3 regions of the Streptomyces sp. Ag109_G2-15 genome follow, and region 2 is predicted to be linked to each of the others. Evidence: riboswitches for the same ligand, from Rfam matches in the RefSeq annotation. Region 2 holds a riboswitch; each other region holds the start of a gene.

Region 1 (9,674 bases), 2.0 Mb from region 2:
CACGGACCCCAGGGAGAGACCCCATGTACCAGCAGATGATCTTCGTGAACCTGGCCACCGCCGACGTCGAGGCGTCCAAGAAGTTCTTCACCGCACTCGGCTACACGATCAACCCCCAGTTCAGCACCGACGACTGCGTCTGCGTCGTGATCAGCGACACGATCATCGCGATGCTGCTCAGCAAGCAGCACTACGCCACCTTCACGAAGAAGGAGATCGTCGACTCGACGGCGTCCAGCGAGGTGCTGGTGTGTCTGAGCGCCGAGAGCCGCGAGAAGGTCGACGAGCTGGTGGACAAGGCGATCGCGGCGGGCGGGAAGCCCAGCGGCGAGACGCAGGACCACGGCTTCATGTACGGGCGTGCCTTCGACGACCTCGACGGCCACACCTGGGAGGTCATGTGGATGGACCCGGCTGCGGTTCAGGGCTGACCCCTCCGGACCGAACATCCGTGCCTAGCATGGGCGGGTGCAACCGACATCCGCCCAGCCACACCCAGCCGCCCGCGACCGCGAGATCGAGTCACTCGCCGAGTTCGACGAGGTCGTCGCCGCGCACGGGTCACTGGCCCAGTTCCGTGTCCAAGCCGTCGATCTGACGGGCCGTACGGAGGCACTGCTCGGCCTCGACACCACCGGCGCCGTCTTCCTCGGGTGCCCGATGGACCCCGAGGCGGCCGCCCGCGTCCGGTCGTCCGGCGCCCTGGTGTTCCCGCCGGTTCCGGGGCTCCCCTTCGACCCGTACCGCGGCTTCGTCTACTCGCCCGACGAGTTGTTCGAGTCGCTGGAGGAGGGCTACGAGGCGACACCGGACGCGCAGGCGTACGCCTGGTTCCAGCGCACCAAGGCCGACGGTGACATCTACGCCTCGATGCTGCGCGCGATCCACGACGACGCCGTCTCCGACGCCCTGGACGAACTCCTCGTCGGCACCCGGGTGGTGGGCGTCATGGGCGGCCACGCGATGGCGCGGGGCACGGCCGAGTACGCGGGAGCCGCGCGGCTGGGCCGGGAGCTGACGCGCGCCGGGTTCACGGTCGCCACCGGCGGCGGACCCGGCGCGATGGAGGCGGCGAACCTCGGCGCGTACGCCGCCCCCTTCGCCGACGGCATGCTGGAGGAGGCGCTCCAACTCCTGGCCAAGGCGCCCTCGTTCCGGCCGTCCGTCACCGACTGGGCGCGGGCGGCCTTCGAGGTGCGCGAACGCTGGCCGGGAGGTGCGGAGTCGGTGGGCATCCCCACCTGGTTCTACGGCCACGAGCCGCCGAACGCCTTCGCCGCGCACATAGCCAAGTACTTCGCCAACGCCACCCGTGAGGACGGCCTGCTGGCCCGCTCCACCGCCGGGGTGGTGTTCCTGCCGGGCGCCGCCGGCACCGTACAGGAGATCTTCGACAACGCGACGCCGAACTACTACGAGTCGCGGGGCGAGCCCACGCCGATGGTGCTGGTGAACGAGGAGCACTGGACGCGGGAACTGCCGACCTGGCCGCTGCTGCGGTCGCTGGCCCGGGGGCGGGCGATGGAGTCCCGTATCGCCCTTGTTGACCGGATCGAGCAGGCCCCGGAGGCGTTGAAACGTCTCGGTGGTTAATAAGCAGGCAAAGCCAACCGCCCTCGTGGGCATATGCATTGACACTCCTTATGGAGCGCTTATAAACCTGTGAGCCTCTTGGGGGTGCTGGGGCTTCACCTCATCCGTCGCCCCATCTCCCCTCTCAGCCCCCCGCAGTTCTGCACTCTGTAAAGGACAAACGTTGTCCATAACCCGCCGCAACGCACGCCGTTCCGTGCGCGTCCTGGGTGTCGCCTCCGCCTCCGCCGCACTGGCCCTCGGTGTCGCCGGCCAGGCGCTCGCCTGCAACATCAGTGAGTTCTCCGCCGAAGCCCAGTGCGACGGCAACAAGGGTGTCATCGTCGTCACCGACAAGGACGGCTCCGGCACCCCGGCCACCATCACCGTCTTCTCGAAGAACGCCGCCGGTGTCGAGAAGCAGGTCGGTGAGCCGCAGGACGTCAAGGGCTCCGCCCAGGGCACCACGGTGACCTTCCAGGAGGACTGGAAGCCCAACGCCACCTACCGCGTCCACGTCAAGGCCGGCAACCTGGTCGACGAGGACGTCAAGCCCGACCTGGTGACCCCGTCGACGGCCTGCAAGAAGGAGGAGTCCCAGACTCCGACTCCGCCGGCCACCCCGACGCCGAAGCCGTCGGCGTCCACCTCCACCCCGACTCCGTCGGCCTCCGAGAGCAGCTCCGCCCCGGCGACCACGCCGAGCAACGCGCCGTCCCCGGCTGCCGGTGACGGCAACCTCGCCGAGACCGGTGCCAACTCCAACACCGGTCTGATCGCCGGTGTCGCGGGCGCCCTCGTCGTCGCCGGCGGTGGCGCGGTCTACTTCGGCATGCGCCGCCGTGGGGCGAACAGCAGCCGCTGACGCCTCACTTCGCACATCGCTGCGGCCCGTCCCCGTATCCCCGGGGGACGGGCCGCGGTCGTGTTCGGCGTTCTCGGCTTTCAGCACTCGGCTTTCAGCACTCGGCCTTCGGCCTTCAGCCGAAGCTGGTCCGCTCCAGCCAGAACTCCAGCACCTCGCGCTCGCCCAGCACCTGCAGGCCGGGGGTGTCCAGCGGCAGCCGCCGGAAGAAGGCGAGCATCACCGGGGTGAGCGGGCCGCGCAGGGCGACCGTGGCCTTCTCGTGGCCCCGGCGCCAGCTCACGCCCTCCTCCCCCAGCTCGACGAGCCACTCGGCGTTCAGGGCCGGGGCGGTGTCGGTGGCGTGCAGGTGGATGCTGCGTCCGTCTCCACGCAGCTCCCCGGCCGCCGGGAGCGCCGCGTTCCGCTGCACCCACTCCACGAGCTGCAGCCACTCGTCCAGGGCGTCGGCGGCGATGTCGGGCGCGACCTCGTAGGGCAGCCCGGCCGTGAGCGCGGCGTCGGCGCGGTGCACGGTGATCTCGTGCGTCATGCGCCGGGCCCAGAAGCCCGAGTCGAGGCTCCCGGCCCACGCCCAGACCGTGGTGTCGGGCCCGGCCTCGCGCAGCGCCGCCACGACCAGCTCGCCGGTCTCCGCCAGCCACTTGTCCAGGGCCGCCGCGTCACCCCGCTCCTCGGGTCCGGCACCGAGCGGGATCTCCTCCTGCGGGATGTTCTCCTGCGCCCGGCTGCGCACCAGGGTGTCCACCCAGCGCAGGGCGCCACCCATATGGCGTACGAGGTCCTCCAGCGACCAGTCCGGGCAGGTCGGCACGGTGGTGGCGAGGTCCGTGCCGGAGGTCAGCACGGCCCTCAACTGCCCTACCTGAAGGGCGATTTCGTCGCAGTAACGGTCATGGGCGAGCAAAGTCATGCCCTCACCCTAGGGGCGGGGTGATCAGCCGAGCACGACGATTTCGGCCACGTCGAACCCGACTCCCACCTCCGCCCCGGCCTCCGGCGCGTCCCGGAGTGCGCAGGCCGCCTCCAGGCGCGGGCCGCCGTCCCGGGGCCGGAGGTGGACGGTCACATGGGTGCCCTTGAAGGTGCGGGCGGTCACCGTGCACGGCAGGCCCTCGTCGGCCGCGACGAGCCGGACCCCGGCGGGCCGGACCAGCAGCGGGCGGCTGCCCTGGGGCGAGCCGTCGGGCACGGGCAGCTTGCCCCACGGGGTGTCCGCCGCCGTGTCGGCGACGGTCGCCGGGACCACGTTGTCGAAGCCGAGGAAGCGCGCCACGAACTCGTCGGCGGGCCGCTGCCAGACCTCCAGCGGCGTCCCCGACTGGGCGATCCGCCCGTCCCGCATCACCACCACCCGGTCGGCCAGTGCGAAGGCCTCGCCCTGGTCGTGGGTGACCGCGAGCACGGTCGTACCCAACCGGCCGAACAGTTCCCGGAGTTCGACCACCAGCCGTTCGCGCAGCGAGCGGTCGAGCTGGCCGAGGGGTTCGTCCAGCATGAGCAGCCGGGGCCGGGGTGCGAGCGCCCGGGCGAGGGCCACCCGCTGCTGCTCGCCGCCGGACAGCCCGGCGACGGCCCGCCCGGCGGCGCCCGGCAGCCCGACCAGCTCCAGCAACTGCCCGACCTCCGCGTCCCGTCCACCCTTCGGCACGCCGTGCATGCGCAGCCCGAAGGCCACGTTGCCGCCGACGTCCCGCTGCGGGAAGAGCTGGTGGTCCTGGAACATCAGCCCGACGCCCCGCCGGTGCGCGGGCACGCCCGCCTGGTCCCGGCCGTCGAGCAGCACCCGCCCGGCGTCCAGGGGCTGCAGCCCGGCCACCGCCCTGAGCAGCGTCGACTTTCCGCTGCCGCTGGGCCCGAGCACGCACACCACCTCGTGCTCGGCGACGTCGAGGTCGACCGCGTCGAGCACCGGCCGTCCGCCGAAGCGCACGGTCGCGGCCGCGAGGCTCAGCAGCATCAGAACTCCCCCGTCCGGTCGGTGCGCAGCCGCTCCAGGACCAGCAGCGCGGCCGCGCAGACCACCATCAGAATCGTCGACAGGGCCATCGCCTGCCCGTAGTTGAGGTCCCCGGGCCGGCTCAGCAGCCGGGCCACGGCGACCGGGAGCGTCGGGTTGTCCGGCCGGGCGATGAACACGGTCGCTCCGAACTCCCCTAGGGACACGGCGAACGCGAACCCGGCCGCGATCAGCAGCGCCCGCCGCACCAGCGGGAGGTCGACCTCCCGCCACACCCGCCAGGGCGAGGCCCCGAGCACGGCCGCCGCCTCCCTGAGCCGTCCGTCCACCGCCCGCAGCACGGGCAGCATGGTCCGTACGACGAAGGGGGCGCCCACCAGCGCCTGGGCGAGCGGGACGAGAATCCAGGACTGCCTGAGATCCAGCGGGGGCTTGTCCAGCGAGATGAGGAAGCCGAAGCCGACCGTCACCGCGGAGACGCCGAGCGGCAGCATCAGCAGCGCGTCGAAGCCGCGCATCAGCCGGCCCGCGTCCCGGCGGGCCAGCGCCGCGGCGGCGAGGCCTCCGATCAGCACGGCGATGGCCGTGGCGGCGACGGCGTACTCCAGGGAGGTCCACACGGCGTGCAGCGGCGCGACGAGGAAGGTGCCGCCGTCGGCGTCGGTCAGGGCGCGGTAGTAGCCGAAGCCCGGCGCGTCGAGGGAGCGCCGTACGAGCACGGCGAGCGGCAGGACCAGCAGCAGGGCGATGGTGACCAGGACCCCGGCGAGCAGCGCCCACTGCCCGGCACCGCGCGGCCGGCGGGCGGTAACCTTCGGGTCGACGAGTCGCAGGGCGGTCTCCCGCCGCCGTACCGTCCAGGCGTGCACGGCGAGGATCGCGCCCACCGCGACGAACTGGACGAGGGTGAGGACGGCGGCCGTGGACAGGTCGAAGACCTCTGAGGTCTGGCGGTAGATCTCCACTTCGAGGGTGGAGAAGGTGGGCCCGCCGAGGATCTGCACCACGCCGAAGGAAGTGAAGGTGAACAGGAACACCATCAGCGCGGCGGCGGCCACGGCGGGTGCGAGGGCGGGGAGCGTCACCTTCCGCCAGGCCCGCAGCGCGGACGCGCCGAGCATCCGGGCGGCCTGCTCCTGCCGGGGGTCGAGCTGGGCCCACAGGCCGCCGACCGTGCGGACGACGACCGCGTAGTTGAAGAAGACGTGCGCCAGCAGGATCGCCCACACGGTGGTGTCGAGCCGTACGCCCCACAGGTCGTCGAGGAGCCCGCCACGGCCGACGAGCGCGAGGAACGCGGTACCGACGACGACGGTCGGCAGCACGAAGGGGACCGTGACGACGGCTCGCAGCAGCTGTCTGCCGGGGAAGTCCAGGCGGGCGAAGACGTAGGCGGCGGGCAGGGCGAGCAGCAGGGTGAGCGCGGTGGAGGCGAGCGCCTGCCAGGTGGTGAACCACAGCACGTGCCGGATGTCGGGCTGGGTGACGACGTCCGCCATCCGCCCGAACTGCCAGACGCCGTCCACCTTCAGCCCGCGCGCGACGATCGCGGCCACGGGCCAGGCGAAGAAGACGGCGAAGAACGCGACGGGCAGGGCCATGAGCCCCAGCCGCGCCGCGCTCCCGCGCGTCCGCCTCGTGGCTACTTCAGTACGAGTGACGTCCACGACTTGACCCACTGGTCGCGGTTGGCGGCGATCTTGGCGGGGGCCATGGTCTCGGGATCCTTGGCGGCCGGCCCGTACTTGGTGAAGTCGGCGGGCACCGCGGCGCCCTTGACCACCGGGTACACGAACATGTTCAGCGGCATGTCCTGCTGGAACTCCTTGGAGAGCAGGAAGTCGATGAACGCCTTGCCGCCCTTGGTGTTCTTCGCGTTGCTCAGCAGCCCGGCGAACTCGATCTGCCGGAAGCAGGTGCCGGTGGCCACACCGGTCGGAGCGGTGCTGGGCCGCTTCTTGGCGTAGATCACCTCGGCGGGCGGGGAGGAGGCGTACGACACGACGAGCGGCCGGTCACCGCCCGCCTTCTTGCCCTCCGACGACCCGGAGAACTCCTGGTAGTAGGCCTGCTCCCAGCCGTCGACGACCTTGACGCCGTTGGCCTTGAGCTTCTGCCAGTAGCCCTGCCAGCCTCCCCCACTCTCGGCTTCGCTCGAGCGGGAGGTGCCCCCATCCCCGTACTGCGCGGCGCTGCCGAGCAAGAAGCCGAGGCCGGGCGAGGAGGTGGCCGCGTTCTCGGTGACGAGGAGGTTCTTGTACGCGGGCTTGGCCAGGTCGGCGAAGGTCTGCGGCGGGGTCAGCTTGTGCTCGCCGAAGTACGCCTTGTCGTAGTTGACGCAGATGTCGCCGTAGTCGATGGGCGTGACCCGGTGCTTGTCCTGGTCGAGCTGGTAGGCGGCGCCGACGGTGCCGAGGCCCTTCGCCTCGTACGGCTGGAAGAGACCGTTGTCGAGGGCCCGGGACAGCAGCGTGTTGTCGACGCCGAAGAAGACGTCGCCCTGCGGGTTGTCCTTGGTCAGGATCGCCTTGTTGACGGCCTGGCCCGCGTCGCCGCCCTTCAGGACCCTGACCTTGTACCCGGACTGCTTCTCGAAGTCCTTGAGCACGTTCTTCGAGACGGCCCACGAGTCGTGGCTGACGAGGGTGACGGTCTTGGAGTCCGCGGAGCCCTTGGTGTCCGTCGATCCGCACGCGGACAAGGTGAGCAGGCCGAGGCCGACCGCCGTGGCCACGAGGGTCTTGGTGTGCACGTGAGTGTCCTCCTGGGGTTGGCCAGGAAGAACGCGGCCCCGCCCGGTCCTTCGGGGAAGGATCCGGGCAGGGCGCAACAGCATGAGTGGTGACCGAACTTCCTACCCAGAATGACCTGGGCGAGGTTCAGAGGGTCTGCGGCCCGCTTGCCGCACTCTCAGCGCTGTGGCGCTCCCCTGTCGGAATATGAAGATGTGATTGACGTGGCCAGATTACCGCTCGGTGGCCGCGAGCTGACCACAAGCCCCGTCGATCTCCTGCCCCCGCGTATCCCGGATGGTGACCGGCACCCCATGGGCGGCGATCGCCTCGACGAACGCCTTCTCGTCTTCCGGCCGCGAGGCGGTCCACTTGGACCCCGGCGTCGGGTTCAGCGGGATGAGATTGACGTGCACGGGCTTGCCCTTGAGCAGCCGTCCGAGCCGGTCACCGCGCCAGGCCTGGTCGTTGATGTCGCGGATGAGCGCGTACTCGATCGACAGCCGGCGCCCGGACTTCTCGACGTACTCGAACCCGGCGTCCAGCACCTCACGCACCTTCCAGCGCGTGTTCACGGGGACGAGGGTGTCGCGCAGCTCGTCGTCGGGGGCGTGCAGGGAGATCGCGAGCCGGCACTTGAAGCCCTCGTCGGCGAACCGGTGGATGGCGGGCACGAGCCCGACCGTCGACACGGTGATCCCGCGCTGCGAGAGCCCGAGCCCGTCCGGCGCGGGATCGGTGAGCGCGCGGATGGCTCCGACGACCCGGTTGTAGTTGGCGAGCGGCTCGCCCATCCCCATGAAGACGATGTTGGACAGCCGAGCCGGCCCACCGGGGACCTCACCGTCCCGCAGCGCCCGCATCCCGTCGACGATCTGATGGACGATCTCGGCGGTCGACAGATTCCGGTCGAGCCCCGCCTGCCCGGTGGCACAGAAGGGACAGTTCATCCCGCACCCGGCCTGCGAGCTGATGCACATGGTCACCCGGTCCGGGTACCGCATCAGCACCGACTCCACGAGCGTGCCGTCGAACAGCCGCCACAGCGTCTTGCGCGTGTCCCCCTGGTCGGTCGACAGATGCCGCACGACGGTCATCAGCTCCGGGAACAGCGCCTCGCGCAGTCTGTCCCGCGAGCCGGCCGGGATGTCGGTCCACTGCTCGGGGTCGTGCGCGTACCGCGCGAAGTAGTGCTGCGAGAGCTGCTTGGCACGAAACGGCTTCTCCCCGATCTCGGCCACCGCGTCCTTGCGCTGGGCAGGCGTGAGATCGGCAAGGTGCCGCGGCGGCTTCTTGGCTCCGCGCGGGGCGACGAAAGTGAGTTCTCCGGGCTTAGGCATGGCTGTACCAGTGTCGCAGATCCAATTGGGTGACTTGCGGCGCGAGCCGTGCACTGGGGGGCGTCCACCTGTGCTCAACGCCGACTCACAGGTCAGGATCATCGAACTGGTCGAGAAGAAAGTCGACCGGGGCGAGGCCCAAGGCGGCGGATGCGCCCTCGTCAAGAAGCTGCTCCGTCCAGATGACCTTGCCGTGAGTGGTGTACCGCGTCCCCCATCGCTGGGCGAACTGCGCCACCAGGAACAGCCCCCGCCCGCCTTCGTCGGTGGTCGCCGCCCGCCGCATGCGCGGCGAGGTGCCGCTTCCGTCCGACACCTCGCAGATCAGACAGCGTCCGTGGAGCAGCCGTACGCGGACCGGCGGCGAGCCGTACCGGATCGCGTTCGTGACCAACTCGCTGACGATCAGCTCCGTGGCGAATGCGGTCTCCTCCAGCCCCCACTCCAGCAACGTCTCCCGGCAGCGCGCCCGCACCGAGGGAACCACCGCCGGGTCCGGCGGCACGTCCCACATGACCACATCCGAGCGCGGGAACCTCCGGGTACGTGCCGTCAACAGCGCGATGTCGTCGGAGGAGTGCGACGGCTTCAACGAGTCGATCACCGCCTGACACGTCTCCTCCGGCGTGCGGCCCCCGGACCCACCCAACGCCCGGCGCAGTCGCTCCATCCCGACGTCGATGTCGTGGGTACGGTCCTCCACGAGGCCGTCGGTGTACAGCACCAGTTGCGAACCCTCCGGCAGGGACAGTTCCGCGGTCTCGAAGGGGTAGCCGCCCAGGCCGAGCGGCGCCGAGGCCGGCACGTCAGCACAGGTGACCGTCCCGTCCGGGTGCACCACCACCGGTTCCGGATGCCCCGCACGGGCCATCGTGCAGACCTCCGTCACCGGGTCGTAGACCGCGTAGAGGCAGGTCGCTCCGGTCACGCCTTCCCCCTCGTGGCCCTCTCCGGCGTCCCCCGTGTGCTCCTCGTTGTCCATGCGCACGACCAGGTCGTCCAGGTTCCCGAGCACCTCGTCCACCGGCAGGTCCAGGGTGGAGAAGTTGTGCACGGCGGTGCGCAGCCGGCCCATCGTCGCCGCCGCGTGCAGCCCGTGACCGACGACGTCACCCATCACCAGAGCCACACGGACGCCCGGAAGCGGGATGACGTCGAACCAGTCCCCGCCCACCCCCGCCTCCCCGGGCAGATACCGCCAGGCC
Region 2 (9,674 bases):
GTACGCGTGGAACTGATCGACGAGTAGGTACGGAACGACGAGTAGGCCCCGCGCACGCGAGGCCCACCCGGAACCGCTTCGGTGCTCCCGACGGAGCCCGCTCAGATCTCCTTGTGGAACGCTTCCGCCACCTTCAGGAAGATGTCGTTCGCCTCGGTCTCGCCGACCGTCACCCGCACACCCTCGCCCGGGAACGGCCGGACCACCACACCGTGCTCCTCGCAGGCCGCCGCGAACGCGACCGTGCGCTCCCCCAGTCGCAGCCACACGAAGTTGGCCTGGGTCTCCGGCACCGTCCAGCCCTGGGCGCGCAGCCCGTCGACCACGCGCGTGCGCTCGCACACCAGCGAGCCGACCCGGCCCAGCAGCTCGTCCTCGGCCCGCAGCGAGGCGATCGCCGCCTCCTGCGCGAGCTGGCTGACACCGAAGGGCACCGCCGTCTTGCGCAGCGCCGCCGCCACCGGTTCGTGCGCGATCGCAAAACCGACGCGCAGCCCGGCGAGGCCGTAGGCCTTGGAGAACGTGCGCAGGACGCAGACGTTGGGCCGCTTCCGGTACAGCTCGACACCGTCGGGCACCTCGGGGTCGCGGATGAACTCCCGGTAGGCCTCGTCCAGCACCACCAGCACATCACTGGGCACCCGGTCGAGGAACCGTTCCAGCTCGGCCCGCCGCACCACCGTGCCGGTCGGGTTGTTGGGGTTGCAGACGAAGATCAGACGGGTCCGGTCGGTGATCGCCTCCGCCATCGCGTCCAGGTCGTGCACATCGCCCGGCGTGAGCGGCACCGGCACCGACCGGGCGCCGCTGATCTGCGTGATGATCGGGTACGCCTCGAAGGACCGCCAGGCGTAGATCACCTCGTCGCCGGGACCACTGGTGGCCTGGATCAGCTGCTGGGCGACACCCACCGAGCCGGTGCCGGTGGCCAGGTGGGAGAGCGGGACACCGAAGCGCTCCGACAGCTCGTTCATCAGCCCCGTACAGGCCATGTCCGGGTAGCGGTTGAAGTTGGAGGCGGCCGCGGTCACGCTCTCCATCACACTGGGCAGCGGCGGATACGGGTTCTCGTTGGAGGACAGCTTGTAGGCGACCGGCCCGCCGGCCGCGGCAGGCTTGCCCGGCTTGTAGGTGGGGATACCCTCCAGCTCGGCGCGCAGCTTGGGGCTCGTCTCGCTCACCGCAGTCCTCCTCGTGACCACCGGCGGACCGTCGACGCCGCCGGCTTCCAATACTCCACACCTTATGAGGATTCGGCGCCCCTGCGAACAGGTGCGGGACAGCAAGAGGCAAACCTCATCGATCCCACAGGCATCAGGGGCATCACCAGACGAAGGCGTACGTATCGGGGGGCGCGCCCCACATATATCTATGCGCCGGTGGCTCGCGCCGTGGCGCGCATCACCCGTGAAGGTGAGTTGAGACCTCTTCGAGACATCGAGCACTTGGCAGGCCCATGCGCGTCGACAAGTCACGTCTTACCATGAGAGCGCTCAACTTCCTTACTTTCTAAGGCAGTTGGGATGCTATGACCATGCAGAAACGTGCCTGTCAACGCGTGCATATGCGTCCGCACTACCCCACCGCATGAGCCCTACTATCGGCTCGCCATGACAGCAGCAGGGAAGCACCAGGTGAGCCGCGCGGAAACCTCACGTCGAGGCAGTCGGCCGGGCCGGGCGGGCATCAGAGACGTGGCCGCCGCCGCCGGAGTCTCCATCACGACCGTCTCTGACGCCCTCAACGGCAAGGGCCGGCTCCCGGATGCCACCCGACGCCATGTCCGCGAGGTCGCCGACCGGCTGGGGTACCGCCCCTCGGCCGCCGCCCGCACCCTCCGTACCGGCAAGTCGGGCCTGATCGGCCTGACCGTGACGACGTACGGGGATGAACCTTTCACCTTCACAGAGTTCGCCTACTTCGCCGAAATGGCCCGGGCCGCGACCTCGGCCGCGCTCGCCCGCGGCTACGCCCTGGTCATCCTGCCCGCGACCTCCCGCCACGACGTGTGGTCCAACGTGGCCCTGGACGGCACGGTCGTCATCGACCCCTCCGACCAGGACCCGGTGGTCAGCGAACTCGTCCGACAGGGGCTGCCGGTCGTCTCCGACGGCCGCCCGGCCGGCTCGCTCCCGGTCACCGCCTGGGTCGACAACGACCACGAGGCCGCCGTCCTCGGCATCCTCGACCACCTCGCCGACGCGGGCGCCCGCCGGATCGGCCTGCTCACGGGCACGACGACGGACACCTACACCCATCTGTCGACCACGGCCTACCTGCGCTGGTGCGAGCGCGTCGGCCAGGACCCGGTCTACGAGGCCTACCCGGCGCACGACCCGTGCGCGGGCGCCGTCGCCGCCGACCGGCTGCTCGCCCGCCCCGACCGCCCGGACGCCGTCTACGGTCTCTTCGACCCCAACGGCACCGACCTGCTCGCCGCCGCCCGCCGCTACGGCCTGCGCGTCCCGGACGACCTGCTGCTCGTGTGCTGCAGCGAGTCCACGGTGTACGCCAACACCGAGCCGCCCATCACCACGCTCTCCCTGAAACCGCGCCGGATCGGCACCGCGGTGGTCCAGCTCCTCATCGACGCCATCGAGGGCGTCGAGTCGGACCAGCCCGTCGAGCAGGTGATACCGACCGAGCTGATCGTGCGCACCTCGTCCCAGCGGCGTCCCCCGCGCACGACCGTCAGCCCGCCGCGGACCCCGGAAGAGGGATAGCGGGGGTATCGCAGGCGGGCATGCCTGGCGGACGGGTCGGATCACCCGCTGCGGCCTGAGGGCCGGGGTCCGAATCCGGGCCGCCGGGCTCCGCCGTCTCGCTGCACGCGGCTCCGCAGGCCGCCAAACGGGTCGGTCGACCGTCCAGCCGTGCGGCCGACGCCTGATGGGCAGCCGGTCGAACCCCTGCCCAAACGGGGCGAAAGCCGCGGTGAACTGGAGTCTTGCTCCGATTCACTACCCCTGGGTCATCACACGGCGCGACGCGCATTCCTATGATGGGCCCACGACACCGCTGGCCGCTGCGACCAGGCAGTCCGAAGCGGTGCAGCTGCGGCGCGATGGTGGAGGGGTCTGATGACTCAGGGGGCCGGTCAGGGACCCGAGGTGGAGCGGACGGCGACGTTGCGCGACTTCCGGGTACCCGCTTACGTCCACGAGACCGGTCCGTACGTCCAGACCCACCCCGGTGACAGCCTCCCGCCCGTGGACGAGGCGTACCCCGAGGGCTACACGCCCACCCAGCGCGACCTGCCCGTCATCAACCGCGGCGACACGCTCCAGGTCCCCGTCGAACCGGTCCCCGCCGCTCCGGCCGAACAGCCCACGGCCGGCCCCGGTCCGCTGTACGTCGTCGGCGACGTCCACGGCTACCTGGACGAACTGGTGGCCGCCCTGCAGGAGAAGGGGCTGATCGACGCCTCCGGCCAGTGGTGCGCGGGCACCGCCCGGCTGTGGTTCCTCGGCGACTTCACCGACCGCGGCCCGGACGGCATCGGCGTCATCGACCTGGTGATGCGGCTGTCCGCCGAGGCGGCCGCGGCCGGCGGCTACTGCAAGGCCCTCATGGGCAACCACGAGCTGCTGCTACTCGGCGCCAAGCGCTTCGGCGACACCCCCGTCAACTCCGGCGCGGGCACTGCCACCTTCCAGGCGGGCTGGCTGCTCAACGGCGGCCAGAAGACCGACATGGACCGCCTCCAGGACCACCACCTGCAGTGGATGGCCCGCCTCGACGCCGTCGAGGAGGTCGACGGCTACCTGCTCGTGCACTCCGACACCACCGCATACCTCGACTACGGCGACTCGATCGAGGCCGTCAACGACACCGTCCGTGAGACGCTCACACGCAACGACGCGGACGAATGCTGGGACCTGTTCCGGAAGTTCACCAAGCGCTTCTCCTTCCGCGACGAGGGCGGCGCCGACGCCGTACGCTCCCTGCTCGATACGTACGGTGGCACCCGCATCGTTCACGGCCACAGCCCCATTCCGTACCTGCTCGGCGAAGTCGGCTCCGAGGACGGCGAGGAGGGCGGCGGGCCGGTCGTCGAGGGACCGCACGTCTACGCCGAGGGACTCGCCATCGCCATGGACGGCGGAGTGACCATGGCCGGAAAACTGCTGGTCCAGCAACTTCCCCTGGATATCTGAGCGTTCCCGGGGCAGGCGCACCCCATACCGCATGAACGCAGGTCGGCACGCAAATTCCGGCAACCCCCTGTCACCGTGTGCCGTCACGGCTCTACCATCGGCTTATCCGTAGCAGGCTCCCCTCCGTTTCTGCCCGACGGCTCGCCGGCATGCGAGCCCCAAGCCCTACGGAGCATCGGGGGATGCACATGAACAGCGTTCCGCAGCACCTGCTGAGCGAGGACCGCCAGGAATTCGAGCGGATCCTCGATGAGGCGCTGCGCTCCGCACCACACCGACCGGAACTGGCCGCTGTCGGACAGCGGCTGAACCCCGAACAACTGCGCACCATGGCCCTCAACGCCACCGCGCTCATCACGGCCGCCGTGGCGACCGAGTACCAGCACTACGTGAAGGCCCGCGAGGAACTGCGCCACCCGGCGCCGTCCACCCCCGTGGCCGCCCGCGATTCCGGTTCCGTCGAACCGGGTGCGGACGCGATGGGGCTCGCCGCCGGCATCGGCGAGGCCGCCGAGACGACCGGTGCGGGCGCCATCGCCGTGATCGCGGTGCTGGCTCCCGTCCTCGCCGGGACCGCCGCGGCGATCTTCCTGCTCGTCGGCTACATCCTGAGAATGCTGGCCCCCGGCCAGGCCTTCGCCCAGACCATGCTCACCGCGGGCTGGGTGTTCGGCGCCGTGGCCGCGGCCGCGATCCTCGTCGCCGCGGTCGGGCTGCTGCTCACGGCCCTGCGCAACAGCGCCGCGGCGGAAGCCGGAACCCACGACGCAGCGAGCGAGGAGGTGGCCAGGGCCAGAGAGGCCTGGCGGGACGCCCTGCTGGAGCGCGGCATCCTGCCGTTCCTGCGGGACGCACTCGCCCAGCCCGGCGCGGCCGCCCTGCACCGCGCGGCCCCGCCGGCCCCGACCGGCCGCATGCCCCGTCTGGGCTACGACCGGCCCGGCTTCAGCAGCCCCGACGACGGCGCCGCCTCCGGCCGTCCCAGCTTCACCAGCCCGGACTACACGAGCCCCGACTTCGGTGGCCCGGAACACCAGCCGGAATAGCCCGGCTTGCGCCCCGGCCAGGGGCGCGGCCGGACACCCGGCCCGGAGACGCTCGCACGTCTCCGGGACCGACGGTCACCGCGGCGGGATCAGTCGGCGAGCGGCAGGTACACCCGGTTGCCCGCTGCTGCGAACTCCTTCGACTTCTGGGCCATGCCCTCCTCGATCTCGGCCCGGCTGCCGCCGTGTTCGCGGCGGATGTCCTGCGAGATCTTCATGCTGCAGAACTTCGGCCCGCACATGGAGCAGAAGTGGGCCGTCTTGGCGGGCTCGGCCGGCAGCGTCTCGTCGTGGAACTCCCGTGCCGTGTCCGGGTCCAGGGCGAGGTTGAACTGGTCCTCCCAGCGGAACTCGAAGCGGGCGTCGGACAGCGCGTCGTCCCACTCCTGTGCTCCGGGGTGCCCCTTGGCGAGGTCGGCCGCGTGCGCCGCGATCTTGTAGGTGATGACGCCGGTCTTGACGTCGTCACGGTTGGGCAGGCCCAGGTGCTCCTTGGGCGTGACGTAGCAGAGCATCGCCGTGCCCCACCAGGCGATCATCGCGGCACCGATGCCGGAGGTGATGTGGTCGTACGCCGGAGCAACGTCCGTCGTCAGCGGGCCGAGCGTATAGAACGGAGCTTCATCGCAGATCTCCTGCTGAAGGTCGATGTTCTCCTTGATCTTGTGCATCGGGACGTGTCCCGGGCCCTCGATCATGGTCTGTACGTTGAAACGCTTGGCGATCCGGTTGAGTTCCCCGAGCGTGCGCAACTCCGCGAACTGCGCCTCGTCGTTGGCGTCCGCGATGGAACCGGGGCGCAGGCCGTCGCCCAGCGAGTACGTGACGTCGTAGGCGGCGAGGATCTCGCACAGCTCCTCGAAGTTCTCGTACAGGAACGACTCCTTGTGGTGCGCGAGGCACCACGCGGCCATGATCGAGCCGCCGCGCGAGACGATGCCGGTCTTGCGGTTGGCGGTGAGCGGCACGTACGGCAGGCGCACGCCCGCGTGGACGGTCATGTAGTCCACGCCCTGCTCGGCCTGCTCGATGACCGTGTCCTTGTAGATCTCCCAGGTCAGTTCCTCGGCCCTGCCGTCGACCTTCTCCAGCGCCTGGTAGAGCGGCACCGTGCCGATGGGGACGGGGGAGTTGCGCAGCACCCACTCGCGGGTGGTGTGGATGTTGCGGCCGGTGGAGAGGTCCATGACCGTGTCGGCGCCCCACCGGGTCGCCCAGGTCATCTTCTCGACCTCCTCCTCGATGGAGGACGTGACCGCGGAGTTGCCGATGTTGGCGTTGACCTTCACCAGGAACCGCTTGCCGATGATCATCGGCTCGATCTCCGGGTGGTTGACGTTGGCCGGCAGCACCGCACGGCCCGCCGCGATCTCCTCGCGGACCACCTCGGGAGAAACGTTCTCGCGGAGGGCCACGAACTCCATCTCGGGCGTGATCTCGCCGCGGCGGGCGTACGCGAGCTGTGTGACGGCCTTGCCGTCACGGCCCCGGCGCGGCTGACGCGGGCGCCCGGGGAAGACCGCGTCCAGGTTGCGCAGCCCGCCGCGCGGTGAGGTGTGCTTGATCCCGTCGTCCTCGGGACGGACGGGACGGCCGGCGTACTCCTCGGTGTCGCCGCGGGCGATGATCCAGTTGTCCCGCAGCGGCGGCAGGCCCCTGCGGACATCTGTGTCGACGAGTGGATCGGTGTACGGGCCCGATGTGTCGTACAGCGTGACCGACTGCCCGTTGGTGAGGTGCACCTGGCGGACCGGCACGCGCAGGTCGGGGCGGGTGCCCTCGATATACGCCTTGTGCCAGCCGATGGACTTCCCGGCCTCCTGGGACTTGTCGTCCTGGACGGAGGCAGGCGTGCGTGCGTCCTTGTTGGTCATGAGACCTACTCCCTACGCCGGCATTACCCGGTAACAGGTTCGGCGGTCGACGCAGCGGTTTCCGTCTGCCGATGTTTCCCGTGAAACCACGTTCCACGTGAAACATCGCGAATACGGAGGTCAGCGTCCTCTCAGCCCGGTGCTCCGAGCTCCCGCGTGTGCAAAGGTGCCTCCACGCTAGCGTCAATTCGGGCGCGGTGACCAGAGGGCCCCTGGCGTTCTTGCGATGATCTGGCGGTGACCACCATGGAGCAGTACCCGTACCCGCCTTCCGAACCGCCGCGCGGAGGCGGTTCCGGACAGGGCGACGGACACGGCCATGACGGCGACGGACACGGGCACCAGCACGTCCCGGGCCCTGGCCACGGCCACGGCCACGGCCACGGCCACTCGCACGGTCACAGCCACAGCCACGGACCCGCCGCGCCGGTCTCGAAGCATCTGCGCAAGGTCATCGCGGCGATCCTGATCCCGTTCGCGGCCGCGGTCGTGGTCGGCCTGGTGGTGCTCTGGCCCGGGGGAGCCCCACCGCACGAGCGCACGGGCGTCGGCTTCGACCGCCAGACACAGCAGGCCACGGTCACCAAGGTGGTCGAGGTGAGCTGCAAGTCGGTGAACGCCTCGGGGGACACCCCGACCGGAGACACCTCCACCGCTGAGGGCAACTCCGCGCAGCAGGAGGCGAAAGGTACCTGCAAGAAGGCGACGGTCCGGGTCGACACCGGCAACGACCAGGGCCGTACGTTCACCGAGATCGTGCAGCCCGACCAGTCACGGCAGTTGCACCAGGGCGAGAAGGTCGTGGTCGCCTACGAGCCCTCGGCGCCGAAGGACCTGCAGTACTCCGTCACCGATGTGAACCGCAAGTTCCCGATGGCGCTGCTCGCGGGGATCTTCGCGCTCGCCGTCGTGGTGGTGGGACGGATGCGCGGTGTGATGGCGCTGGTCGCGCTGGCGGTGAGCTTCATGGTGCTGACGCTCTTCATCCTGCCCGCGATCCTGCAGGGCTCGAATCCGCTGCTGGTGGCCGTCGTCGGGGCGAGCGCGATCATGCTCATCGCGCTCTACATGTGCCATGGACTGTCGGCCCGTACGTCGGTGGCGGTGCTCGGCACGCTGGCCTCCCTCCTGCTGATCGGCGTCCTCGGCTCGGAGTTCATCGACTGGGCCGCGCTCACCGGCAACACGGACGACAACACCGGTCTGATCCACGGCCTGTATCCGTCGATCGACATGAGCGGTCTGCTGCTGGCCGGCGTCATCATCGGTTCGCTGGGCGTCCTGGACGATGTGACGGTGACGCAGACCTCGGCGGTCTGGGAGCTGCACGAGGCCAATCCGGCGATGGGCTGGCGCGGGCTGTACCGGGCGGGCATCCGCATCGGCCGCGACCACATCGCCTCGGTGGTCAACACCCTCGTCCTCGCCTACGCCGGCGCCGCGCTGCCGCTGCTGCTGCTGTTCTCGATCGCACAGAGCAGCGTGGGCACGGTGGCCAACAGCGAACTGGTGGCCGAGGAGGTCGTGCGCACGCTGGTGGGCTCGATCGGCCTGGTCGCCTCCGTCCCGGTCACCACCGCGCTCGCCGCCCTGGTGGTGTCGGCCGACCGGCCGGGACCGGACGCGGCGGCCCCCGCCGGGGCACAGCCCGCTCCGGCGCGCGGCGGCAGGGGCCGACGCCGGAAGCGGTGAGCGGGGCCCGGCAGGGGCCGGAAGTCCACTGAAGAAGCGTTCCTGCACAGTCACACGCGGCAGGGCAGAGCGCCTGGCGCCCCGTCGCCGCAACGCCTCAGCCGGCGCTCTGCTCCTCGGCCAGGATGCGGTCCAGGGCCTCGTCGAGGTGGGCGTCGAAGTCGGCCAGCGCGCCCTCCTGACCGAGCGGCACGAGCTTGTCCGTGCGGTCGAGGAAGGCCACGAGCGGCGGCGCCGAGGAGCGGAACATGGCCTGGTCGCCGCCGACCTGAAGCCGGATCAGCACCTCGCCCAGCACCTCGGAGTCGACGGGGGCGATGTGCACGTCCCCCTCGCCGCACGGCCGCCCGACCCCGTCGATCAGCAGCTCGCGGCCGAAGGCCCAGGTCACCGGGGCATCTCCGGGCAAATGGAAGGTCAGCCGCACGGCATAGGGATCACAGGTCTCATAACGCAGCTCCACCGGAATACGGAAGGAGAGTTCCTCCGACACGAGAAAGCTCATCATGACCTCTGCCTGTACGGATTCGCGCATCGCCTACCCCGTCAAATGACATGGACTGGCCGGGATTGATCCCTCGACCGTGGGTCAAATCTTGCTGAACGTACACGACAGATCACAAGGAGTGAGTTTTCAGATACTGATAGAGAGCATCAACGCCCCCAGATGGCGCCCGATCTCGGTCTGCAACCGTTGGGCGGCGGGCAGCAGCCGGTCGGCCTGGTGGGCGGGGAGCGAGATGGCCATCGTGGCCGCCGTGGTGCCGACCGTGATCGGAATCGCCGCGCAGACCGTCCCGAGCGCGTACTCCTGACGCTCCACCACCGGCTCCATCCGCGGCATCCGGTCCAGTCGGCGCAGCAGGGCATGGTTGTCGCGCACGGTGTACGGGGTGATGGACTGC
Region 3 (9,674 bases), 2.2 Mb from region 2:
AAGCCGTAGGCCTCCAGCCGCTTCGTCGCGTCGTCCACGCTGGAGCCCACCACGTCCGGGACCTCGATCATCTCCGGGCCCTTGGACAGGGTCAGCGTCACCGTGTCGCCCTGGGCGGCCTGGCTGCCGTCACCCGGGCTCTGCGCGGCGACCTTGCCCTTGTCGTACTCGGAGTTGATCTGCTCGGCGGCGATCTTCACCTTCAGCCCGGCGTCCGTCAGTTCCTGGCGGGCCACGTCCAGGTCCTTGCCGGTGACGTCCGGTACGTCGATCCGGCTGCCCTTGCTGACGGTCAGCGCGATCGCCGAACCGGCATGCCGCTTGGTGCCTGCCTGTGGTGTCGTGGCGATCACGGACCCCATGGGGACGTCGTCGCTGAACTCCCGGGTGACCATGCCCGGCTCGAGACCGTCCGCCTTCAGCCGGGCCTGAGCCTTGGCGAGCGGCTGTCCCTCCAGATCCGGCACGTTCACCGTCTCCGGGCCGAGCGAGATGGTCAGCGTCACCGAGTCGTTGTCCCGGATGCGGGCGCCGGGCGCCGGGTCGGTGCTGATGATCGTGCCGCGCTTGACGGTGTCGTTGTAGGCCCGCTTGACCTTTCCGACGTTGAGCCCGGCCGTGTCGAGCCGCTCCCTCGCCTGAGCCTCCGTCTTCGACAGCAGCGGCGGGACCTTCGTGAACTGGCCGGAGTTGATGTACCAGACCCCGGCGCCCACGCCGAACACGACCAGCACGGCGGCGACGACCGTGAGCACCAGGCGCCTCGTCCGACGGGGCGGCACGGGCGGTGCATGGAGCCGACTGGTGTGCTGGACGCCCGCGGCGGGGTCCTCGTCCTCGTTGACGGGCAGCGGCCGGGGCACGGTCAGCGAGCGCGGGATCACGCTCGTACGGTCCGCAGAGATGTCGCGGTGCTCGTGCTCCGCGGACAGCGCCTGCGGCGGCAACGCGTCCAGCTGCTCGGCGCTGAGACCGGCCCGCGCCCGCAGCACCTGGCCGAGCAGCGCCGCCGCGTCCTGCGGCCGGATGTCCGGGGTGCGGGCGGTGGCGGAGGCGACCAGCTCGTCCAGCTCGTACGGCAGCCCCGGCACCAGCGCCGAGGGCGGGGGCACGTCCTCGTGGATGTGCTTGTAGAGCACCTGCGCGGGGGAGTCCCCGGAGTGCGGCTTGCCGCCGGTCAGCATCTCGTAGAGGACGACACCGCACGCGTACACGTCGACGCGGGGGTCGGCGGTGCCCTGTTCTATCTGCTCGGGCGCGAGGTACGACACGGTCCCGAGCACCGCACCCGTCGTGCTGGTCACGGTGTCCACGGACCGTACGAGCCCGAAGTCGGCGACCTTGACCCGGCCGTCGTCCCCTATCAACACGTTTTCGGGCTTCATGTCCCGGTGCACGAACCCGGCCCGGTGGGCGGCGCCGAGCGCGGCCAGCACCGGCTCCAGGATGTCCAGCGCGGCCCGCGGCTGCAGCGCGCCCCGCTCGCGCAGCACGTCCCGCAGGGTGCACCCGGCGATGTACTCCATCGCCAGGTACACGTACGACCCGTCGGTCCCCTGGTCGAAGACCTGCACCACGTTGGGGTGGGCGAGCCGGGCGACCGACTTGGCCTCCCGGATGAACCGCTCCACGAACGACCCGTCGGCCGCCAGGGTCGGGTGCATCACCTTGAGCGCGAGCACACGGTCGAGGCGGGTGTCCAGGGCCCGGTAGACCGTGGCCATCCCACCGACCGCGATCCGCGCATCGACGCGATACCGTCCGTCGAGCACCTGCCCGACGAGGGGGTCCTGAAGGGTCGTATCCACGCAGGCGAGTGTACGAGGGGTGACCGACAGTCCCGCCCGCTCGGCCGTTCCGGGGACGGACTGCAGCAGAGCTGTGACCCTGGTGGCACGCGGCTAGAAGGCAGGGCGTTCCGGATCCAGGTGCGCGCGGCCCTCCGCCGGGGAGGAGGCCTCGGCGAAGTGCCTGCGCGGGATCCGCCCGGCCAGCCGGGCCAGCCGCCCCGCCTCCACCGCGTGCTTCATGGCGGCGGCCATCGTCTCGGGCTCCTGGGCCCGCGTGACGGCCGAGGCGAGCATCACGCCCGCACACCCCAGCTCCATCGCCAGGGCCACGTCCGACGCCGTGCCGGCCCCCGCGTCCAGGATCACCGGCACGCGCGCGTGCTCCACGATCAGCTGGAAGTTGTGCGGGTTGCGGATCCCGAGTCCGGAGCCGATCGGCGAGCCCAGCGGCATCACCGCCGCACAGCCCACGTCCTCCAGCTTCCGCGCGAGCACGGGGTCGTCGTTGGTGTACGGCAGCACCGTGAAGCCGTCGTCGACCAGCGTCTCCGCCGCGTCCAGCAGCTCCACCGGGTCCGGCAGCAGCGTCCGCTCGTCGGCGATGACCTCCAGCTTGATCAGGTCGGTGCCCAGCGCCTCCCGGGCCAGCCGGGCGGTCAGCACGGCCTCCCCGGCGGTGAAACAGCCCGCCGTGTTCGGCAGCACCCGGATGCCCAGCTTCTCCAGCACCGACAGCACCGAGCCGTGCACCGCGGGATCGACCCGCCGCATGGCCACCGTGGTCAGCTCGGTACCGGAGGCGACCAGGGCCCGCTCCAGCACCTCCAGGCTCGGCGCGCCGCCCGTACCCATGATCAGCCGGGAGCCGAGGGGCACACCACCGAGGACGAAGGGATCGTCGGCCATGGGTCAGCCTCCTTGCACGGCGGTGAGGACTTCGACACGGTCACCCTCGGCGAGGGCCGTGGTCGCCCACTGCGCGCGCGGGACGACGGTTTCGTTGAGGGCGGCGGCCACCCCGGAGGGCGCCACGGTGAGGGTCTGCACGAGGGCGTCCAGCGCGGTGCCCGGGGCGACCTGGCGGCGCTCCCCGTTGACGGAGATGTTCATGCGGGCTGCTCCATGAGTACGGCGCCGAAGCGCTTCGGCGTGAACGGACGGGCCTCGTCGGGCAGCTCACCGCTGACCAGCAGCTCCGCCATGACGTCCCCGGTGACCGGCGTGAGCAGCACTCCGTTGCGGTAGTGCCCGGTGGCCAGCAGCAGCCCGTCGAGCCCGGACGGGCCGAGCAGCGGCGCGTTGTCCGGGGAGCCGGGGCGCAGTCCCGCCCGGGTCTCGGTGAGGGGCAGCTCGGTGATCCCGGGCACCAGCTCATGGGCGTCGCGCAGCAGCTCGTACACGCCCCCGGCGGTGACCGTCGTGTCCCAGCCCAGCTCCTCGCTGGTGGCGCCGACGACCAGCTCGCCGTTCTCCCGGGGCACCAGGTAGACCTGGCTGCCGCGCACCACGGCCCGCACGGTACGGCTCAGGAAGGGCGCGTACCGGCGCGGCACGGTCAGCCGCAGCACCTGGCCCTTCACCGGCCGCACGGGGGGCAGTACGTCCTCCGGGACGCCCGTGAGGCGCCCGCTGAGGCTGCCGCCCGCGAGGACGGTCCGCTCCGCGCGCAGCACCGTGCCGTCCGCCGTGGTGACCCCGGCGGCCCGGTCCCGGACGACGTCGAGCCGCTCGGCCCAGGACCGGTGGAACACCACCCCGGCCCGCTCGCACGCGGCCACCAGGGCCGAGGCCAGCCGCCTCGGGTCGATCTGGTGGTCGCCGTCGACCCGCAGCCCGCCGCGCACCCCGGGCGCGAGCATCGGCTCCAGACGCCGGCACTCCCGCCCGGACAGCCACTCCGACTCCAGGCCCGAACGCTGCTGGAGCGCGTGCAGTTCACGCAGGTGGGCGCGGTCGTCGGCGTCGAGCGCGACGGCGAGCGTGCCGCAGCGGCGGTAGCCGAGGTCGTGGCCGGTCAGCTCGGTCAGCTCGGCCGCGAAGTCCGGGTAGCGGCGGGCGGACTCCAGGTTCAGGGCGAGCAGCGTCTCCTCGCCGTAGTGCAGTTCGGTGACCGCGGCCAGCATCCCCGCCGCGACCCGCGCGGCCCCGCCGCCGGGCTCGGGGTCCACCACGGCCGTGGCGAGCCCGCGCTGCGCGGCCCGCCAGGCCGTGACCAGGCCGATGATCCCGCCCCCGATGACGAGGACGTCGGACGTACGTGACGACATGGGCGTCCAGCCCCTCCCTTCGCCGGCATGACCCGGATCAGGTTCGTACGGTCGGAGGCCGCCAGCCTCCCTCTCAGCCCGGTGCGTCCGGGCTCCCGCGAGTGCTTGTACGGTGGCCACCCTAGCCCGCAGCGCTCGTCACTCGTAAGGGAGCCCCGATCCATGGCCCGCTCGCTGGACGGCCTCGTCCTCGCCCCGGTGGCGGACCAAGCACCAGGTCAGGTGGGTACGCGCACCCGGTTCACGTACCACGAGCAGGACGGCGAGATCTGGGCCGAGTACGCGGGCGGCGACGTCGTACGCGGCCATCTGGTCGGCACCCGGGCCGGTGACCGGCTGGACTTCCGGTACGTGCAGCTCAAGCGGGACGGGACCACCTCCTCGGGGCACTGCGTCTCGACCGTCGTGGAGCTGCCGGACGGGCGGGTGCGGCTGGAGGAGACCTGGGAGTGGGAGTCCCAGCCGGGCGCCGGGACCAGCGTTGTGGAGCAGGTCACCGAGCACGCCCGCTGACTGACGGATTGTCAGTTGTCTATGGTGATCGGGTGAGCGAGCAGACACCGCAGCAGGGCACGTCACAGGGGCGGCGCGTGGTCGTCGCGGGCGCCGGCATGGCCGGAGTGCAGACCGCGGTCGCCCTGCGTGAACAGGGCTTCACGGGGACCGTCACGCTGATCGGCGCCGAGCCCCACCAGCCGTACGACCGGCCACCGCTGTCCAAGGCCGTGCTGCTCGGCAAGGCCGAGGGCTCCGCCTTCGACATCGACTTCGAGTCGCTCGGCGTCGACCTGCGGCTCGGCTGCGAGGTGCTCGGCGTGCGCCCCGGCGACCACGAACTGGACACCGAGGCCGGGCCCGTCCCGTACGACGTGCTGGTCCTCGCCACCGGCGCCGAACCGATCACGCTGCCCGGCACCGAGGGTGTGCCCGGCGTGCACCTGCTGCGCACCCTGGACGACGCCGAACGGCTGCGACCGGTGCTCGCCCGGCAGCACGCCATCGTGGTCGTCGGCGCCGGCTGGATCGGCGCCGAGTTCGCCACGGCGGCCCGGGAGGCGGGCTGCGCGGTGACCGTCGTCGAGGCCGCCGACCGGCCGCTCGCGGGCGCGCTCCCGCCCGAGGTGGCCGCCCCGATGACCGCTTGGTACGCCGACAGCGGCGCCGAGCTGCGCACGCACGCGCGCGTGGAGCGCGTCGAGCCCGGCGCGGTGGTGCTCGCCGACGGCACGCGGCTGCCCGCGGACGCCGTCGTCGTCGGCATCGGCGCGCGCCCCGCCACCGCCTGGCTGGCCGGCTCCGGCATCGAGCTGGGCACGCACGGCGAGGTCGTGGCCGACGCCCAGCTGCGCACCTCCGCCCCGGACGTCTACGCGGTCGGCGACTGCGCCTCCTTCCCCTCGGCCCGGTACGGCGCCCGGCTGCTGGTCCACCACTGGGACAACGCCCTGCAGGGCCCGCGCACGGTCGCCGCGAACATCCTGGGCGAGATCCCCGTGGTCTACGACCCGGTCCCGTACTTCTGGTCCGAGCAGTTCGGCCGCTTCGTCCAGTACGCCGGCCACCACCCCGCGGCCGACCGGATGGTGTGGCGCGGCGACCCGGCGAGCCCGGCCTGGACCGTCTGCTGGCTGCGCGAGGACCGGCTGGTTGCCCTGCTGGCCGTGGGCAGGCCGCGCGATCTGGCCCAGGGCCGACGGCTGATCGAGGCCGGCCGCCGCATGGACCCCGAGGCCCTGACGGACCCGGCCCGGCCCCTCAAGGACAGCACCGCCGACTAGGCACGTCGTCCCCGGCCGGACCGGCCTGGCTTCCGACTGTCAGTGGGGGATGGCAGGCTTGTCCTGTGACCGAGATTGACGCAAAGATCGATGCTCTCGTCCCTGCCTGGCTCACCCTCCCCGACATCGCCGAGATGCTCGACGTCGAGGTGACACGTGTGCGGCAGCTGGTCAAGGAGGGCCAGCTCATCGCCGTACGCCGAGGTGAGAACCGGGCGCTGCACGTCCCCGCCGCCTTCATCGACGGGGACAAGGTCGTCAAGGGCCTGTCCGGGACCCTGACGCTCCTGCGGGACGACGGCTTCACGGACGAAGAGATGATCGAGTGGCTCTTCACCCCCGACCCGACCCTGCCCGGCACCCCCGCGCAGGCCCTGAGCGAGAATCGCGGCACGGAGGTGAAGCGCCGCGCCCAGGCGCTCGCCGTCTGAACCGACCCGCACCACGGGTGGCGTACGGGCCCCGGCCCGTACGCCACCCACTCGCCCACCCATGAACACCGACAACGGGGGGACCCACGCATGTCCGACACCGCCCGCAGCAGGTTCGCCGACGCCCGCCTCTACCTCTGCACGGACGCCCGCCGACGGCAGGGCGACCTCGCCGAGTTCCTGGACGCGGTCCTGGCCGGTGGCGTCGACATCGTGCAGCTGCGCGACAAGGGCATGGAGGCCGCCGAGGAGCTGGAGCACCTGGCGGTCTTCGCCGACGCCTGCGCCCGGCACGGCAAGCTGCTGGCGGTCAACGACCGGGCCGACGTCGCCCACGCCGCCTCCGCCGACGTGCTCCACCTCGGCCAGGGCGACCTCCCGGTCCCCGCGGCCCGCGCGATCCTCGGCGACGACGTCCTGATCGGCCGCTCCACGCACGCCGAGTCCGAGGCCGCAGCGGCCGCCGTCCAGGAGGGCGTGGACTACTTCTGCACCGGCCCCTGCTGGCCCACCCCCACCAAGCCCGGCCGGCACGCCCCGGGCCTCGACCTGGTCCGGTACACCGCCGCCCTGGGCACCGACCGGCCCTGGTTCGCGATCGGCGGCATCGACCTCGGCAACCTGGACGAGGTGCTGGACGCGGGTGCCCGCCGGGTGGTCGTGGTCCGCGCGATCACCGAGGCCGACGACCCCGGAGCCGCCGCGGCGGAGTTCGCGAAGCGGCTGCGGCAGGCCTAGAGCGGGTTCTGTCCGGTGTCTGTCCAGGTTTTTGTCCAAGGGGTGGACAGGAAGCGGACAATTCGGGCAAATTTCCGGTGCCCGGTTGGGGGACCGCCCACCCCTGGCTAACCTGCCGGTATGGCCCTCGGAACCGCATCCACCAGGACTGATCGCGCACGCACCGTGCGCGACATCCTCGCCACCGGCAAGAAGACGTACTCGTTCGAGTTCTACGCGCCGAAGACCCCCCAGGGCGAGCGGAACCTGTGGAACGCGCTCAGGAGGGTCGAGGCCGTAGCCCCCGACTTCGTCTCCGTCACCTACGGCGCCGGCGGTTCCACGCGCGCGACCACGGTCAAGGAGACCCAGCAGATCGTCGTGGACACGACGCTCACCCCGGTCGCCCACCTCACCGCGGTCGACCACTCCATCGCCGAGCTGCGCAACATCATCGGCCAGTACGCGGACGCGGGCATCCGCAACATGCTCGCCGTGCGCGGCGACCCGCCCGGCGATCCGATGGGCGACTGGGTCGCGCACCCGAGCGGCCTGACCTACGCGGCCGAACTCGTCCGGCTCATCAAGGAGTCGGGCGACTTCTGCGTGGGCGTCGCCGCCTTCCCGGAGATGCACCCGCGGTCCGCGGAGTGGGACACCGACGTCGCCCACTTCGTCGACAAGTGCCGTGCGGGCGCCGACTACGCCATCACGCAGATGTTCTTCCAGCCGGAGTCGTACCTGCGGCTGCGCGACCGCGTCGAGGCCGCCGGCTGCGACACCCCGGTCATCCCCGAGGTCCTGCCGGTCACCAGCGTGAAGATGCTGGAGCGGCTGCCCAAGCTCAGCAACGCGCACTTCCCGGACGCTCTGAAAGAGCGGATCCTCACAGCGAAGGACGATCCGGCGGCGGTACGCTCCATTGGCATCGAGTTCGCCACGGAGTTCTGCGCACGGCTGCTGGACGAGGGAGTGCCCGGACTGCACTTCATCACCCTGAACAACTCGACGGCGACCCTGGAAATCTACGAGAACCTGGGCCTGCACCACCCCCCGCAGGCCTAGACCGGCCGCACCGCGATACGACACACTGCGTAGCGGTCACTGGGAGAGGGGCGTACATGGGCTGGACGGTCCTCTACATCGCGTTCGGCATCGTCGCACTGTGGTTGCTCGGCGAGGTGCTGCTGCAGTACAAGGCACGGCTGCGCTGGCGGCTGCTCGCCTTCGTCGGCTTCCTCGGTGTCGTGGTCGGCGTGCTGATGCCGTCCGTCATCGTGATCGGTCTGGGCGCCATCGCGTTCGCGATCGGCCAGACCTACGTCACGCTGTCCTTCCGCCGCGGCTTCGCCGCCGGCTGGGCGGTCAAGCGCCCCGATGCCGAGGCCGAGGGCGGCGGCAGCAAGCGCCGCCGCGGCAGGGCGGACCGCCACGACCCGACCCTCGAGGTCTCGGACCTGGAGCCCGCCGAGGGCGACGACCGGGGCGCCGACTACGGCCGTGAGCAGCTCGCCTACGGCGACGACGACTACGACCGTGACGACGTCTTCACCCCGGCCCGGTCGGCCGAGCCCACCGCCGCCGAGACCACCGCCGTCTACGAGCCCCAGCCCCTCCCCGAGGACACCGGCTCCTACGGCGTCTACGGCGACACCGCCTACGCGGGCGCCGCCCAGCCCCAGGCCGCCGAGCAGAACTACGCCTACGACTACTCGGGCTACGCCCAGCAGCAGAGCTACGGCTACGACACCGGCGCCCAGCAGCAGGGCTACGCCAACTACTCCGACCCGTACATCGGCACCCAGTCCTACGGCACCGGCTACGACCAGCAGCAGTACGGCCAGCAGGGCTACGGCCAGGACCCGTACGCCACCGGCGGCTACGGCGAGACCCCGGCCGGCGGGGTCTGGGTCCCGCAGCAGCGCAACGACGAGACCTACGGCGGCGAACTCCCGCAGGAGCAGCCGTACCCGTACCAGGGCCACGGGCAGCAGCCGCAGCCGGGCACCGGGTACGACGAGCAGTACCGTTTCTGAGGCCTGCCGCGGCTCACTGGGAGCCGCGGAACTCCGGCCCCTCCACGATCAGCCCGGCCACCAGCGCGCCCGACATACCGGCGTGGGGGAGACCGCCGCCGGGGTGTGACCAGCCGCCCACGCGGTACAGCCCGGGCAGGCGCGTGGTGTTCGCCGGGTGCAGGAAACGCCCCCGGCCCGCGGCGAGTGCGGGAGCGGGCACGGCCCCGAAGCGGGCGCCCGTCTCCTCCTCCGTGTGCACGGGGGTGCGCACCTCGTGCCACAGCAGGCGCTCCCGCAGCCCGGGCACCGCGCGCTGGGCGGCTTCGAGCAGGAAGTCCGTGTAGCGCCGGACCGTGCCCTCGTCCTCCCAGGCGGCCTCGGACGACACCACGGCGGACACCACCACGGACTCGTGCGAGCCGTCCGGTCTGAGCGCGGGGTCGTCCGGGCGCAGCACGGTCACCGTGGGACACACCGGCTGGTCGCCGCCGGGAGAGGCCAGGAAGTCCAGCTCGATCTCGGCGTCCGGCGCGTGGACGACCGTACGGTGGACGGCTTCGGGCTCGCGCCCGCCACGCAGGGCCAGCAGGAGGGTGAACCGCGCGGGCGGGGGTGAGATCGGGTCGGCCCGCACGTCACCGTCCTCGTCCAGCGGATGCTCCGTCAGGTCCCG

The links. A riboswitch is a leader RNA that binds a small molecule or an ion and turns the genes downstream of it on or off. The one in region 2 is predicted to bind thiamine pyrophosphate.
Region 1: linked by a shared signal. The riboswitch ahead of CRP49_RS03895 (thiamine ABC transporter substrate binding subunit) and the one ahead of thiC (phosphomethylpyrimidine synthase ThiC) in region 2 are both predicted to bind thiamine pyrophosphate.
Region 3: linked by a shared signal. The riboswitch ahead of thiO (glycine oxidase ThiO) and the one ahead of thiC (phosphomethylpyrimidine synthase ThiC) in region 2 are both predicted to bind thiamine pyrophosphate.

Annotation. Positions count from the first base shown of each region.
Region 1 is NZ_OCNI01000001.1:952,501-962,174, forward strand. Features, by position in the region: gene CRP49_RS03865 (VOC family protein) at 24-431, shown strand; gene CRP49_RS03870 (LOG family protein) at 469-1,593, shown strand; gene CRP49_RS03875 (LAETG motif-containing sortase-dependent surface protein) at 1,757-2,437, shown strand; gene CRP49_RS03880 (maleylpyruvate isomerase family mycothiol-dependent enzyme) at 2,553-3,350, opposite strand; gene CRP49_RS03885 (ABC transporter ATP-binding protein) at 3,375-4,397, opposite strand; gene CRP49_RS03890 (iron ABC transporter permease) at 4,397-5,998, opposite strand; gene CRP49_RS03895 (thiamine ABC transporter substrate binding subunit) at 6,040-7,149, opposite strand; TPP riboswitch at 7,231-7,338, opposite strand; gene rlmN (23S rRNA (adenine(2503)-C(2))-methyltransferase RlmN) at 7,363-8,469, opposite strand; gene CRP49_RS03905 (SpoIIE family protein phosphatase/ATP-binding protein) at 8,555-9,674, opposite strand, start outside.
Region 2 is NZ_OCNI01000001.1:2,998,082-3,007,755, reverse strand. Features, by position in the region: gene CRP49_RS13390 (cyclophilin-like fold protein) at 1-27, shown strand, start outside; gene hisC (histidinol-phosphate transaminase) at 102-1,181, opposite strand; gene CRP49_RS13380 (LacI family DNA-binding transcriptional regulator) at 1,611-2,723, shown strand; gene CRP49_RS13375 (metallophosphoesterase) at 3,081-4,157, shown strand; gene CRP49_RS13370 (hypothetical protein) at 4,340-5,203, shown strand; gene thiC (phosphomethylpyrimidine synthase ThiC) at 5,293-7,077, opposite strand; TPP riboswitch at 7,070-7,243, opposite strand; gene CRP49_RS13360 (YibE/F family protein) at 7,324-8,769, shown strand; gene CRP49_RS13355 (SsgA family sporulation/cell division regulator) at 8,867-9,304, opposite strand; gene CRP49_RS13350 (IclR family transcriptional regulator) at 9,404-9,674, opposite strand, start outside.
Region 3 is NZ_OCNI01000001.1:5,192,788-5,202,461, forward strand. Features, by position in the region: gene pknB (Stk1 family PASTA domain-containing Ser/Thr kinase) at 1-1,808, opposite strand, end outside; gene CRP49_RS23315 (thiazole synthase) at 1,902-2,696, opposite strand; gene thiS (sulfur carrier protein ThiS) at 2,700-2,900, opposite strand; gene thiO (glycine oxidase ThiO) at 2,897-4,057, opposite strand; TPP riboswitch at 4,055-4,166, opposite strand; gene CRP49_RS23330 (hypothetical protein) at 4,220-4,570, shown strand; gene CRP49_RS23335 (NAD(P)/FAD-dependent oxidoreductase) at 4,603-5,835, shown strand; gene CRP49_RS23340 (Rv2175c family DNA-binding protein) at 5,901-6,266, shown strand; gene thiE (thiamine phosphate synthase) at 6,357-7,004, shown strand; gene metF (methylenetetrahydrofolate reductase [NAD(P)H]) at 7,125-8,048, shown strand; gene CRP49_RS23355 (hypothetical protein) at 8,105-9,019, shown strand; gene CRP49_RS23360 (NAD(P)/FAD-dependent oxidoreductase) at 9,033-9,674, opposite strand, start outside.